Regions from separate parts of the Lentzea sp. CA-135723 genome, predicted to be linked through region 3. Evidence: riboswitches for the same ligand, from Rfam matches in the RefSeq annotation. Region 3 holds a riboswitch; each other region holds the start of a gene.
The links. A riboswitch is a leader RNA that binds a small molecule or an ion and turns the genes downstream of it on or off. The one in region 3 is predicted to bind cobalamin.
Positions count from the first base shown of each region.

Region 1: it holds a riboswitch for cobalamin, as region 3 does, so the genes downstream of both, metE (5-methyltetrahydropteroyltriglutamate--homocysteine S-methyltransferase) here and cobN (cobaltochelatase subunit CobN) in region 3, are expected to answer to the same signal.
Region 2: it holds a riboswitch for cobalamin, as region 3 does, so the genes downstream of both, ACQEU1_RS12090 (CbtB domain-containing protein) here and cobN (cobaltochelatase subunit CobN) in region 3, are expected to answer to the same signal.
Region 4: it holds a riboswitch for cobalamin, as region 3 does, so the genes downstream of both, ACQEU1_RS01220 (acyl-CoA thioesterase) here and cobN (cobaltochelatase subunit CobN) in region 3, are expected to answer to the same signal.

Region 1 is NZ_JBNJMK010000001.1:2,447,561-2,450,815, reverse strand. It holds gene metE (5-methyltetrahydropteroyltriglutamate--homocysteine S-methyltransferase) at 1-1,502, opposite strand, end outside; cobalamin riboswitch at 1,610-1,815, opposite strand; gene ACQEU1_RS10115 (TetR/AcrR family transcriptional regulator) at 1,814-2,383, opposite strand; gene ACQEU1_RS10110 (enoyl-CoA hydratase/isomerase family protein) at 2,457-3,194, shown strand; gene ACQEU1_RS10105 (AMP-binding protein) at 3,187-3,255, shown strand, end outside.
Region 2 is NZ_JBNJMK010000001.1:2,866,608-2,869,862, reverse strand. It holds gene ACQEU1_RS12100 (HAD family hydrolase) at 1-617, shown strand, start outside; gene ACQEU1_RS12095 (CbtA family protein) at 659-1,417, opposite strand; gene ACQEU1_RS12090 (CbtB domain-containing protein) at 1,428-1,616, opposite strand; cobalamin riboswitch at 1,650-1,824, opposite strand; gene ACQEU1_RS12085 ((2Fe-2S)-binding protein) at 1,873-2,523, opposite strand; gene ACQEU1_RS12080 (phosphoribosyl-ATP diphosphatase) at 2,631-2,894, shown strand; gene hisG (ATP phosphoribosyltransferase) at 2,908-3,255, shown strand, end outside.
Region 3 is NZ_JBNJMK010000002.1:570,566-573,820, forward strand. It holds gene ACQEU1_RS38720 (precorrin-8X methylmutase) at 1-529, opposite strand, end outside; gene ACQEU1_RS38725 (hypothetical protein) at 526-1,581, opposite strand; cobalamin riboswitch at 1,590-1,724, shown strand; gene cobN (cobaltochelatase subunit CobN) at 1,760-3,255, shown strand, end outside.
Region 4 is NZ_JBNJMK010000001.1:300,954-304,208, reverse strand. It holds partial or broken gene ACQEU1_RS01230 (glycoside hydrolase family 3 protein) at 1-568, shown strand, start outside; gene ACQEU1_RS01225 (carbohydrate-binding protein) at 593-982, shown strand; cobalamin riboswitch at 1,042-1,244, shown strand; gene ACQEU1_RS01220 (acyl-CoA thioesterase) at 1,266-1,778, shown strand; gene ACQEU1_RS01215 (aspartate aminotransferase family protein) at 1,820-3,049, opposite strand; gene ACQEU1_RS01210 (LysR family transcriptional regulator) at 3,128-3,255, shown strand, end outside.

The DNA.
Region 1 (3,255 bases), on a different contig from region 3:
TACGACTGGACCCAGCCGAACTCCGTGCCGGTAAAGCCTTCCAGGTGCTCGGCGAAGTACTGGACCATGTCGTTGCGCTCGGGTTCGCCGTGCACCAGCACGTCCAGGCCGATGTCCTCCTGCAGGTCGATCACGCGGGCGATCTCGTCCCGCATCCGCTGCCCGTACTCGTCCTCGGTGATCTCGGCCCTGCGGACCGCGGCACGCGCCCTGCGGATGTCGCCGGTCTGCGGGAACGAGCCGATCGTCGTGGTCGCGAGCGGCGGCAGGCCGAGCCGTTCCTGCTGGGCCGCGGCACGTTCCGGGTACGGCGCGCGGCTGCGGTGTTCTGGCTTGAGCGACTCGACGCGCGCCCGGACGTCGTCGTCGCGGCGCGGCTGCGGGAGGTCGCGCCTGGCCTCGTCGGCCCAGGCGCCGTCGGCGCCGGTGCGCAGGGCCTGGCCCAGCAGCACGATCTCGCGGACCTTCTGCCGCGCGAACGCCAGCCGTGCCCGCACGTCCGGGTCGAGCGTCTCCGCCTCCAAGTCGTACGGCACGTGCAGCAGCGTGGAGGACGACGAGACGACGACCTCGCGCGCGGAACCCAGCAGTGACGCGGCTTTCGCCAGCGCGGCGTGCAGGTCGGCGCGCCAGACGTTGCGGCCGTCGACCAGGCCGGCGACGAGGATCTTGTCGCGCATCGCCGGGACGGTGACCGACGCGTCCGGCGCGCTGACGAGGTCGACGCCGATCGCCTCGACCTGCGACTCCGCCAGGATCCCGAACGCCTCGCCGAGGTCGCCGTAGTAGCCGGTGACCAGCAGCTTCGGCCGTCCCGGCAGGCCACCCAACGTCCGGTAGGCGCGGCGCAGCGCGTCGAGCTCGGCGGGGGAGCGGTCCGCGGCGAACGCCGGTTCGTCGATCTGCACCCACTCGACGCCCTCGACGCGCAACCTGCCGAGCAGCTCGACGTAGGCCTCCACCAGGCCGTCGAGCAACGCGATCGGCTCGAAGCCGGGGACCGTGCTCTTGGCCAGCAGCAGGTAGGTGACCGGGCCGAGCAGCACCGGCCTGGTCGGGACGCCGAGGCCGAGGGCCTCGCGGTACTCGGCGATCGGCTTGTCACCGGCCAGCCGGAACTCGGTGTCCGGGCCCAGTTCCGGCACCAGGTAGTGGTAGTTGGTGTCGAACCACTTGGTCAGTTCGAGTGCCGCAGCGCCGTCCCGGCCGCGGGCCGCCGCGAAGTAGGTGTCCAGTTCGGACAGTCCGAGGTCGCGGAACCGCTGGGGGACGGCGCCGAACAGCTGGGTGGTGTCGAGTACCTGGTCGTAGAACGAGAACGTGTTCGACGGGATCGAGTCCAGTTCGGACAGTTCGGCCCACGTCCGGGCGCGCAGTTCTCGTGCGGTCTGTTCCAGTGCGGCTTCGTCGATCTTGCCGGACCAGTACTGCTCGACGGCGCGCTTGAGCTCGCGCTTCGGGCCGATCCGTGGGTAGCCGAACACGGTGCTGCCGATGGTCACAGGCTCTCTCCTCGCGAGCGTGCGGAAGCACCGGAGTCGCTCGACGCGAGGCAGCACGAAGCCTGCCCGTCAGCCCGCCCGAGAGGCTCCGGAGCAGCGCGCACCGGGTGGCGCGCGCACCTGCGGCAGGTCTTCGGACTCGTGGGCTTGACGCACGTTCCTACCGGCCGTCGCTTCCCAGGTCGTGAGACCCAGTGCTGTGTTGACGGCTTTCGTTCCCACTCACCGCTGCGGGGCAGTCCCGGACTCGCACCGGGTTCCCTTTTGCTCCACCCGGGACGAGCCCGGGTGAACCGCTGGCGAGATCGACACTAGCGGGCCGCGCCCAGCATGCCCAGTGCCATGGAGCCGTACTGGATGGTGAGATCCCTCAACCCCAGCGGGCCGTCCGGCGAGTACCACCGCGACACCCCGCTGCACATCTCCAGCAACGCGAGCCGCGCGACGCTCGGTTCGGTGACCTTCAGCCGTCCGGCCTTGACGCCGTCGGCGATCGCGTCCTGCCACACCTGCTCGTAGCGGTCGCGCAACGCCACGATCTCCGCACGCCGTTCGCCCGTGAGCGCCCGCATCTCGCCGTCCACGACCGCGGTCTCGCGCGGCTTCTCGGCGTGCGCGCGGACGTGCATCTCGACCAGCGAGACGATCCGGGTCGTCTCGTCGGGCTCACCCTCGGCGATCGCTTCGGCCTGGGTGATCAGGTCGGTGAGGCTGGTGCGCATGATGCTGACCAGCAGGTCTTCCTTGGTGCCCATGTAGTGGTAGAGCGTCGCGGACGAGAGCCCGGCGGCCTGGGCGAGGTCGCGGATGCCGGTGCCGTGGAAGCCGCGTTCGGCGAACAACCGCACGGCGGCCTCGCGGACCCGTTCCTCCGTCGTCATCGGCTGCCTCCTCTTGACCGGCTGTTCGGCACGACTCTAGCGTGAGGCCCGATCGATCGATCGAAGGGGAGCGATGACCGTCGACTACGCGTGCCACGAGGGTGTGGCCGTGGTGCGCCTGAACCGTCCGGATCGGCTGAACGCCGTGGTCCCGGCACTGGTGGACGACCTGCTGGCGGCGTTCGCGCGGGCCCGTGCGGAGGCTCGGGTCGTCGTGCTGGCCGGGCGCGGGCGGGCGTTCTGCGCCGGGCACGACCTCAAGGAGCCGGTGCCGGCCGAGACCGTGCCGCAGACGCGGGCCCGGCTGGAACGCATCCAGGACGTGACGCGGGCCGTGCGGGACTTCCCCGGCGTCGTGATCGCGGCGGTGCACGGGTACGCGCTCGGGGCTGGCTGCGAGTTCGCGCTGGGGTGCGACCTGGTGGTGGCGCACGAGGACGCCCAGTTCGGGTTTCCCGAGGTCAGCGTGGGGTTGAGCGTGACCGGCGGGATCTCGGCGTTGCTGCCGCGGATGGTCGGGTTGCCGCGCGCCAAGGAGCTCTTGCTGCTGGGGGAACGGGTTTCGGCCGCGCGTGCGCACGAGCTGGGGCTGGTCAACCGGGTCACGTCCGACCACGAGAAGACGGCGCTGGAACTGGCCGCCGAACTGGCTTCGCGTCCGCCGATCGCGGTGTCACTGGCCAAGCGCGTGCTGGATCTCGGTGCGGACGCGTCGATGGAGGCCGCCCTCGCGACCGAGGTCGATCACGCGATCCTGACCAGCCTGTCCGGGGAGAACGAGGCGCCGCGCGAGGAGTTCGGCCGTGGCTGACCTCATCTCGGCGCTGCGCACGGCCGCGGTCAGGTGGCCGGACAAGATCGCGTGGACGTTC
Region 2 (3,255 bases), on a different contig from region 3:
TGGACTCCGAGAAGCTGTGGGACATCCCGCTCTACGAGTACGCGGAGAAGCTCGGCGGCACGCTGTCGCTGGAGACCCGCGAACGCATGGTCGGCACCAACGTGCCCACGACGATGCGCCTGCTCTTCGCCGACGTCGGCATCGAGCCGACGGACGCCGACCTCGTGGACGGCGGCGCGTGGATCCTGCGCCGCACCGAGGAGGTCTTCCGCGCCGGGCTGCCGTGGCGGCCGGGCGCCCAGGAGGCGTTGCGCGCGGTGCGCGCGTCGGGCGTGCCGATGGCGTTGGTGACGTCGACCGAACGCCCGCTGACCGAGGTCGCGCTGGACACGATCGGCCGCGACCTGTTCGACGTGACGGTGTGCGGCGACGAGGTCGACGGCCTCAACAAGCCGTTGCCGGAGCCGTACCTGAAGGCGGCGCGGCTGCTGGGCGTGGACGCGGCGCGCTGCGTGGCGATCGAGGACTCGCCGACCGGGGTGGCGGCGGCGGTCGCGGCCGGCTGCACCGTGCTGGTGGTGCCGTGCGACGTCGAGGTGCCGGAGGGGGAGCGGCGGATCTTCCGCGAGTCCCTGGTGGGCGTGGACGTCGAGGTGCTGCGGGCTCTCCAGGGCTGAACGCGGGCGGGGTGGCCGAACGGGCGGCCACCCCGGCACCGTCAGGCGACAGCGGCTTTCTGCGCGGCCTTGGCCTTGCGCGTGGCCGGGTCGATCAGCAGGCCGAACACCACGCCGATGCCGACGTAGAGCGTGGCCAGCTGGGCGAGCGAGCTGAGGCGGAACTGCCACAGCACGTTCACCGGCATGTCCGCGGGGATCGTGTCCGGCGGGGCGGGGAACGCGAGCAGCACCACGGCCGTGGCCGCGGCGACCGCGAGCAGCACCGCCGTCGTGCGTACAGGCTGGGACTGCGCGCGCAGCTGCTCGGCGAGCCAGCTCGCACCCCACACGATCAGCAGACCGGCGACCACCACGCCGAGGTAGAGCGCGGTGCGGTAGTTCACCGTCTCCGGGTCGCCGACGGCGGGCGGGTTGGCCGGGTACTTGATCCACGGCAGCAGCGCCACGGCACCGAAGACCGCGGCACCGAACGCGAAGCTGCGGCTGAACGGCGTGCGGTCGGTGAACCAGCGCTTCGACAGCGCGTAGGCCGTGGCGAACACCAGGCCGACCGCGATGCCGACGATCACCACGCCGAGCATGCCGCCCACGACCTGGGCGCCGCGGCTGACGAGCTCCTCCTCGCCGCCGTGGGAGTGGCCGGCCTCTTCGCCGGCGGGTGCGCGAGCCTCCTCGACCGCGAGCGCGGCCCGGATCGGGATCTCGGTCACCAGCAGCTGCACGAGCGCGGACGCGACACCGGCGATGCCGCCGGCCGCGATGCCGCGCAGTGCGATGGACTTGTACGTCGTCGTCATCTGCGTGGATCTAGTGGCAGGGGACGCCGAGGGCGTGCCGGCCGTCGTGGAAGAACTCGTGCAGCAACTCGGAACCCGCGCCGAGCGCGAGACCGTTCTCCTGCAGGACCAGGTACGTGACGATCAGGCCGAGCAGTGCGGCGGCGAACGCCCACTTCGGCACCTGGACGGCGGACAGATTTGCTGCGGGGCTCGTCATGACGGGCTCCTCCATACCTCGTGGAAGGTCAACTCTCCTAGCGGCGCCGCAGCCGGTCTCCTGACTCCCGGATCAACGCTGCCCCCGCGTCTTCCCAGTCCCGGCGGGGACCAGTGACGTGCTCGGCGGGGATCGCTTCCCGGTCACAGTGGCGAGGACCGCGCCGGATTCACACCGGCTTCCCGTCACTGCGGCGCGTGCACCGTAAGTTGAGCCGGCTCTCAAGCACAACCGGCCATAAGAGTTGTTGCGTTCCTCACTTCACGAGTGGGCAGTCGCCACACTTCCCACCTGCGGCAACGCGGTAGTAGAGACAACACGACCGGCGCCGGAACCCGAGCTCGCCGGGAAAGGCCAGAAATTCTCCCGCCTGTTCGAACGGCGGTGCGCTCATGAGCCGTTCGCCGCGTTCTTCCGCTTCCTCCGCGGTGAGCAGGCCGGCGCGCACGACCATTTTCAGCGCGCCCGCGACGTTCGACATCGCATTGCCCCACAGCAACCCGCTCGCCACCGGCGTCACCGCCTGGATCGCCTCGACGACCGGTGCGAGTGCCTCGGCGGCGGGCGGCCCCAGCCGGGGCAGGTCGATGCGGACGCTCAGGCCGTTCGCCGGGTGGTGCTGCCACCAGAGGTTCTCCGGCCGGACGTCGACCGGCAGGTTCGCCGCCGTGAGCGGGCTGAGCAACCGGGCCGTGTAACTGAGGAAGAAGAGACTCGCCGCGACCCTGGGCTCCTCGGCGCGGTAGCGGTCCGCGATGGCGTCGATGGTGGTCTGGAGCGCGGGGCCTTCGAGCAACGCCGTTCCCGGCAGCCACGACTCGTCCGGACGGCCCACGTCGAGGGCGAAGAACGGGTTGATCCCGCGCACCCGGCGCAGTGCTTCGAGTACCTCGGCGAACTCAGACACGGAAGTTCACGCTACTGGGTGTCCATGCAGGACAGATCCGTCCACGGCCTGGGACAGATGCGACCGCGGTGTGGACGGGCGTGCGCGGGATGGGAGGATGTCGTGCCGTGAAGACCTTCGATTCCCTGTTCGCTGAGCTGACCGAACGAGCCGCCACCAAGCCGGAGGGTTCCGGCACCGTCGCAGCGCTTGAGGCCGGGGTCCATGCGCAGGGCAAGAAGGTCCTGGAGGAGGCGGGCGAGGTCTGGATCGCCGCCGAGTACGAGTCCGACGAGAAGCTCTCCGAAGAGATCTCGCAGCTGCTCTACCGCCTCCAGGTGCTCATGCTGGGCCGTGGGCTCACCCTCGAAGACGTCTACAAGTACCTCTGAAAGAGACTTCCACATGCTGCGCGTAGCAGTCCCGAACAAGGGCGCGCTCGCTGAACGCGCCTCCGCCATGCTCACCGAGGCCGGCTACCGGCAGCGGCACGAGCCGCGTGACCTGACCGTCCTCGACAACAACAACGACGTCGAGTTCTTCTTCCTGCGCCCCAAGGACATCGCGATCTACGTGGCGTCCGGTGACCTCGACCTCGGCATCACCGGCCGGGACCTGGCCGCCGACTCCGGCGCCGACGACAACGGCTCCTCGGTCGAGGAGCTGCTGGCGCTGGGCTTCGGGTCGTCGACCTTCCGGTACGCGGGGCCTCGCGGCACCGACTGGAAGGTCTCCGACCTGGAGGGCAAGCGC
Region 3 (3,255 bases):
TTGCGGCCAAAGCTTCCTTGGACTCCGCGGCCCCGATGAACCCGACCGGGATGCCGAGGATCGCGGCGGGCCGCGGCGCCCCGGCGGCGATGAGGTCGAGGAGGTGGAACAACGCCGTGGGCGCGTTGCCGATCGCGATCACCGCACCGCCGAACCGGTCCTGCAGGAGCTCGAGGGCGGCGGCGCTGCGCGTGTTGCCGATGGCCTTGGCCAGTCCGGGTGTTCGCGGGTCCTGCAGGAAGCAAAGGACTTCGTTGTCCTGCGGCAGCCGGCGGCGGGTCACGCCGGACGCGACCATGTTGGCGTCGCACAGGATCGGCGCACCGCTGCGCAGGGCCGCGCGCGCGTCGCGGACGACGTTCGGGGAGAACGCGACGTCGGCGGGCAGGTCGGTCATGCCGCACGCGTGGATCATGCGGACGACGACCTTCGCGACGTCGTCGGGGAACCCGGTGAGGTCCGACTCCGCGCGGATGGTGGCGAAGGACTGGCGGTAGATCTCCGCCCCGTCCTTGATGTACTGCGTCAACGGATCTCCTCGTAGCCGTCGCCGGTCGCGACGAACTCGATCACTTCGCCCGCCGGGCGGCCGCAGCGGCGGGCACAGCCCGACCAGTGCACAGCGCCAGGACTGTCGGACCTGCTCCCTAGAATCGAAATTGGGGGTACCCGGCCTGGCCCGTGTGTGTGGTGGGGCATGTTGAGCCAGGCGCGTGCATCGGCGCGTACGTCGGAGAGCGACTTGGCGCAGCCGGGGCGGCCGGTGCAGGCGCTGACGCCGTGCCAGGGGGAGCGCGGGTCGGTGATGAGGCCGGTGGTGTCGGTGCCGGCCGGCACGACCAGGCTGCGCCACGGGGTCAGGCGCAGGGCGACGCCGGGGAGTTGCTCAGCGTCGAGGCGGCCGAGTGGAACGCCTGGGGTCAACGGTGAAGGTGCGACAGGAGTCACAGCCGGGGTGACGCGCGGGGCGTCGGAAATGCCGAAGTGGGCGGTGATCTTTCGCACACCGTCGTCCACTTCGGACAGGCGCCAGGCCGTGCCGCGCACCTGCTGGAAGAGGCGGGCGGCGGACAGGAGGGCGTCGACGGGGTCGGTGACGCGAACGCCCGTGTCGGCGCCGGCGAGAAGCAGCACGAAGCCGCCGGACGGCTCGTTGACCAGCCCGAAGTCACCGCCGAGCCCGCTCACCGCGGCACCTGCCGTCACCAGGAAGCGCCCCGGCAGCCCGGCCAGCGAGGCGTCCGCGCACAGCGTCTCGTCGATCTCGTCGACCAGCGCCTGGTTGTCCTCCAGCGGCGCCGCGATGATGTTGCGCATCCGCTCGTGCGTCGCCGACGGCAGCAGCCCCGCCGCGGCCAGCCGCGCACCCAGTTCCACGCCGTCCGACAGGCCTCTGATCTGGAGGTTCGCCCGCGAGGTCAGCTCCACCGCGCCGGACCCGAGCTCCAGAGCCGCACCTCGCACGACGTCCCACTGAGCAGCGGAGAGGGTGCCGCCCGGCACCCGGATGCGCGCCAGCCCACCGTCAGCCGCCTGATGCAGCTCGACGGCGCCGGGGCAGGCATCCGGGTGACTACGCATAGGTCGGACTGTAACCCGCCGGTTAGGGTGAGCCCGAACGACGAAGCGCAGGAGGAAGCCGGTGTGAATCCGGCGCGGTCCCGCCACTGTGACCAGCGCACGACGCTGGGAGTCAGGAACTCCGCTTCGGCCGTCACCCGCAACCTGGGGCGAGGACCCCACGAGGGATGGAGCCTGCGTGATCCTGCTGCTGTCGACCTCCGACACCGACCTGCTGTCGGCGCGTGCGAGCGGTGCCGAGTACCGGCTCGGCAACCCGGCGCGCACCACCGTCGACGACCTTCCCGGGCTCGTGGACGATGTCGAGCTGGTCCTCGTGCGCATCCTCGGTGGCCGCAGGATGTGGGAGGAAGGGCTCGACTGGCTGCTGGCCTGCGGGCTGCCCGTCGTCGTGCTCGGCGGTGAGATGCAGCCCGACGCGGCGCTCATGGAGCTGTCGACGGTGCCCGGTGGCGTGTGTGCGGAGGCGCACCTCTACCTCGCGCACGGCGGCCCGGCGAACCTCACCGAGCTGCACAAGTTCCTCTCCGACACCGTGCTGCTGACCGGCCACGGCTTCGCGGCCCCCGCGGCGACCCCCACGTGGGGTGTGCTGGAACGGGAAGAGACGACGGCCGAAGGCCCCACGGTCGCGGTGCTCTACTACCGCGCGCACCACGTCGCCGGGAACACGGCGTTCGTGCACGCGCTGTGCGACGCCATCGAGGCCAAGGGCGGCAAGGCCCTGCCGGTCTACTGCTCCTCGCTCCGCACCGCCGAACCCGAGCTGCTCGACACGCTCCGCAAGGCCGACGCGCTGGTCGTCACGGTGCTCGCGGCGGGCGGCACGAACCCCGCCAAGGCCTCGGCCGGCGGTGACGACGACGCGTGGGACGTTGGCGCGCTCGCCGCGCTGGACGTGCCGATCCTCCAAGGCCTGTGCCTCACCTCCAGCCGTGAGACGTGGGACGAGAACGACGACGGACTGTCTCCTCTGGACACCGCGACCCAGGTCGCGATCCCGGAGTTCGACGGCCGGATCATCACGGTTCCGTTCTCCTTCAAGGAGATCGACGAGGACGGCCTCACCGTCTACGTCGCCGACCCGGAACGGGCGCTGCGCGTCGCGGGCATCGCGGTGCGGCACGGCAGGCTCCGGCACATCCCCGTCGTCGAACGCAAGATCGTCGTGATGCTGTCGGCGTACCCGACGAAGCACTCGCGCATCGGCAACGCCGTCGGCCTCGACACGCCCGCGTCCACCGTCCGGCTGTTGAAGGCCATGCGGGAGCACGGGTACGACATCGGCGACGAGCTGCCGGGCGTCGACGAGCTCGACGGCGACAAGCTCATCCACGCGTTGATCGCCGCCGGTGGCCAGGACGCCGACTGGCTCACGCAGGAGCAGTTCGAGAGCAACCCGATCCGCATCGCCGCTGCCGACTACCGCGAGTTCTACGAGACGATGCCGGACGACTTCCGCGAGTCGATGCGGGAGCACTGGGGCGAGGCGCCCGGCACGCTCTTCGTCGACCACTCCAAGTCCAAGGACGGCGAGATCGTGCTGGCCGCGCTGCGGTCCGGCAACGTCGCGGTGATCGTGCAGCCGCCGCGCGGGTTCGGCGAGAACCCCATCGCGATCTACCACGACCCCGACTTGCCGCCGTCGCACCACTACCTCGCGGCGTACCGGTG
Region 4 (3,255 bases), on a different contig from region 3:
GACGGCGTCGAAGATCTTCGTGGCGGGCAAGAGCGCGGACAACATCGGCTACCAGAGCGGCGGCTGGACGATCTCGTGGCAGGGCGGCAGCGGCGCGGTGACGCCGGGAACCACTGTGCTGCAAGGCATCCGCAGTGCCGTGTCGACGTCCACCACGGTGACGTACAACCGCAACGGCACGGGCATCGACGGCACGTACAACGCCGCGATCGCCGTCATCGGTGAGACCCCGTACACCGAGGGCGCTGGCGACCGGCCCGGCAGCCTCGGCCTCGACGCCGAGGACATCGCGACGCTGAACACGTTGCGCGCCACCGGTGTCCCGGTCGTCGTGGTGCTCGTGTCCGGACGCCCGCTGGACATCGCGGCGCAGCTGCCGCAGTGGAGCGCGTTGGTGGCCGCCTGGCTGCCCGGCACCGAGGGCAACGGCGTCGCGGACGTGCTCTTCGGCGACTACAAGCCGATCGGCACGCTGCCGTTCACGTGGATGCAGAGCGCCTCGCAGCAGCCGATCAACGTCGGCGACGGCAAGGCACCGCTGTTCCCGTACGGCTTCGGCACGCAGTTCCCGGCCACGCAGAACGCCTACAACATCATCGGCGCCTCGTACTACGACGAGCAGCGCGGCACGCAGGTCGAGCGGTGCACCGACTCGGGCTGCGGCCAGAACGTCGGCTACCTGACGCCGGGCGACTACGTGGCCTACGCGGACGTCGACTTCGGCGCCACGCCGCCGACCTCGGTGACCACGCGCCTCGCATCGGGCTCCACGGCGAACGGCACGTTGCAGTTCCGCCTCGACAGCCCGACCGGCCCGGTGGTCGCGACGGTGTCCGCGGCGAGCACCGGCGGCTGGCAGACGTGGACGAGCCGCACGGCCGCCGCGTCGGGCGCGACCGGCGTGCACCGGCTGTACCTGGTGGCGACCGGCGGCACGGGCGGTGACCTGGCGAACGTGAACTGGTTCCAGTTCGCACGCTAGTGACCTGCGAAAACGGGGGTCCCGGCCATGTGCCGGGACCCCCGTTCGCGTGCTCGGGCTAGGCTCGTCGGGCTGACGGTTCGTTCCCCGCGACGGGGAGCGAGGCAAGAGGGAACCCGGTGCGAGTCCGGGACTGCCCCGCAGCGGTGAGTGGGAACGAAAGCTGCCATGGAGCACTGGGCGAGAGCCTGGGAAGCGGCGGCCGGTAGGTGCGAGCGGTGTGCCCACGAGTCCGAAGACCTGCCGCCGGCGTTCCATCCGCACGCTCGCGAGGAGAGAGCCTGTGATTCACCCAGTGCTGCCCGGAAGATCACCCGCCGAGTCGCGGCTGACGCTGTCGCAGATCATGGACAACAACGACACCAACCTGATGGGCACGGTCCACGGCGGTGTGCTGATGAAGCTGGCCGACTCCCTCGCGGGAGTGGTGTCGGCACGGCACTCCGAGGGCGCCGCGGTCACCGTGGCGATCGACGAGATGACGTTCCGCGTACCTGTGCGCGTCGGTGACGTGCTGCACCTGCACGCGCAGATCAACTGGGCGGGCGCGACCTCGATGGAGATCGGGGTCAGGGCGCTCGCCGACCGCTGGGACAGCACGGTGCCCGCCGTGCACGTGGCGTCGGCCTACATCGTGCTGGTCGCGGTCGACGAGCTCGGAGCGCCGAGGGCCGTGCCGCCGGTCGTGCCGGTGACGGACGAGGACCGCAGGCGCTTCGGCGAGGCGGAGATCCGGCGGGCCCACCGCCTCGCGAGGCGGGCGGCGATCGAGGACTCGCGCGCACTCACGGCCTGATGCGGAGGGCGGACGAGGCCGTGGTCTCGTCCGCCCTCCCTTCAGCCTGCCGAGCCGATCGCCTCGTCCAAGATCACCAGCCCCTCCCCCAGCTCCTCCTCCGACGCCGTGAGCGGCGGCGCGATCCGGAACACCCCGCCCATCCCGGGGATCTGCACGATGTTCATGTGCAGCCCCAGCTCCAGGCACCTCTGCGTGATCGGGGCGCTCAGCGACTCGTCCGCGATCTCCAGCCCCACCAGCAACCCGCGCCCGCGCACGTCCGACACCAGCGTGTGCCGCGCGGCGATGTCGTCCAGGCCGGACCGCAGGAACGCCCCGAGCTTCGCGGCCCGTTCGTCCAGCCGCTCTTCCTCCAGCACGTCCAGCACGGTGTTGCCGACGGCCGCGACCAGCGGGTCCGACACGTGCGTGGTGAAGAACAGGTAGCCCCGGTCGTGCGCGGAAGCCTCGATCTCTGCGGACGTGATCACGGCGGCCAGCGGCAGGCCGGCGCCCAGGGTCTTCGACAGCGTCAGGATGTCCGGCACCACGCCGTCGCGTTCGAACGCGTACCAGGTGCCGGTGCGGCACAGACCGGTCTGCGCCTCGTCGAAGATCAGCAGCATGCCGCGCTCCCGGCACTTGGCCTGCAACGCGGCGAAGTAGCCGAGCGGCGGTTCGAGGATGCCGCCCGACGACAGGATCGGTTCGACGATGCACGCGGCCAGCGAGCCGACCGACTGGGCGTCGATCAGGTCGAACGCCAGGTCGAGCTGCGCCTGCCAGTCGCCGGACGGCGCGGGGATGGCGAAGTTGCCGGGGGTGGCGGGGCCGTAGCCCTTGCGGCCGGCGGAGTACGTCGCGGCGGCCGCGGCGGCGGTCATGCCGTGCCACGAGCGGGCGAAGGCGACCACCTCGTGCTTGCCGGTGACGAGCTTGGCCATGCGCAGCGCGGCCTCGTTGGACTCGGCGCCGGTGGTCAGCAGCTGCACCTTGGAGAGCGACGGGGGCAGCGTGCCGGCGAGGCGGCGGGCGAGGTCCACGACCGGGCGGCTGAGCATGCCGCTGAACAGGTGGTCGAGGTTCGCGATCTGGCGTTGGACGGTCTCCACGATGCGCGGGTGCGAGTGGCCGAGGATCGCGCTCATCTGGCCCGACGTGAAGTCGAGAATGCGGCGGCCGTCCTCGGTGAACAGGTGGCTTCCCGACGCGCTGTCGATGATCTCGCGCGTGAACGTTCCGCCGTAGCGGACGAGGTGGCGGTCGACGTCGTCCCAGAAGGTGTCCATGGCCCAAAACGCTAGGAGCAACCGAGCAACAGGTCCATCTCACAATCCCACGCTCGCTGTTCGGAAATACTGCACAGCATGACGCTCAACCCGTGGCGCCTGCGCCTGCTCAGCCAGCTCGACGCGCTGGGCACCGTGCGGGCCGTGGCGCAGGCCGCGAACCTGAGTGCTTCGAGCGTGTCGCAGCAGCTCGCGGTGCTCGAGAC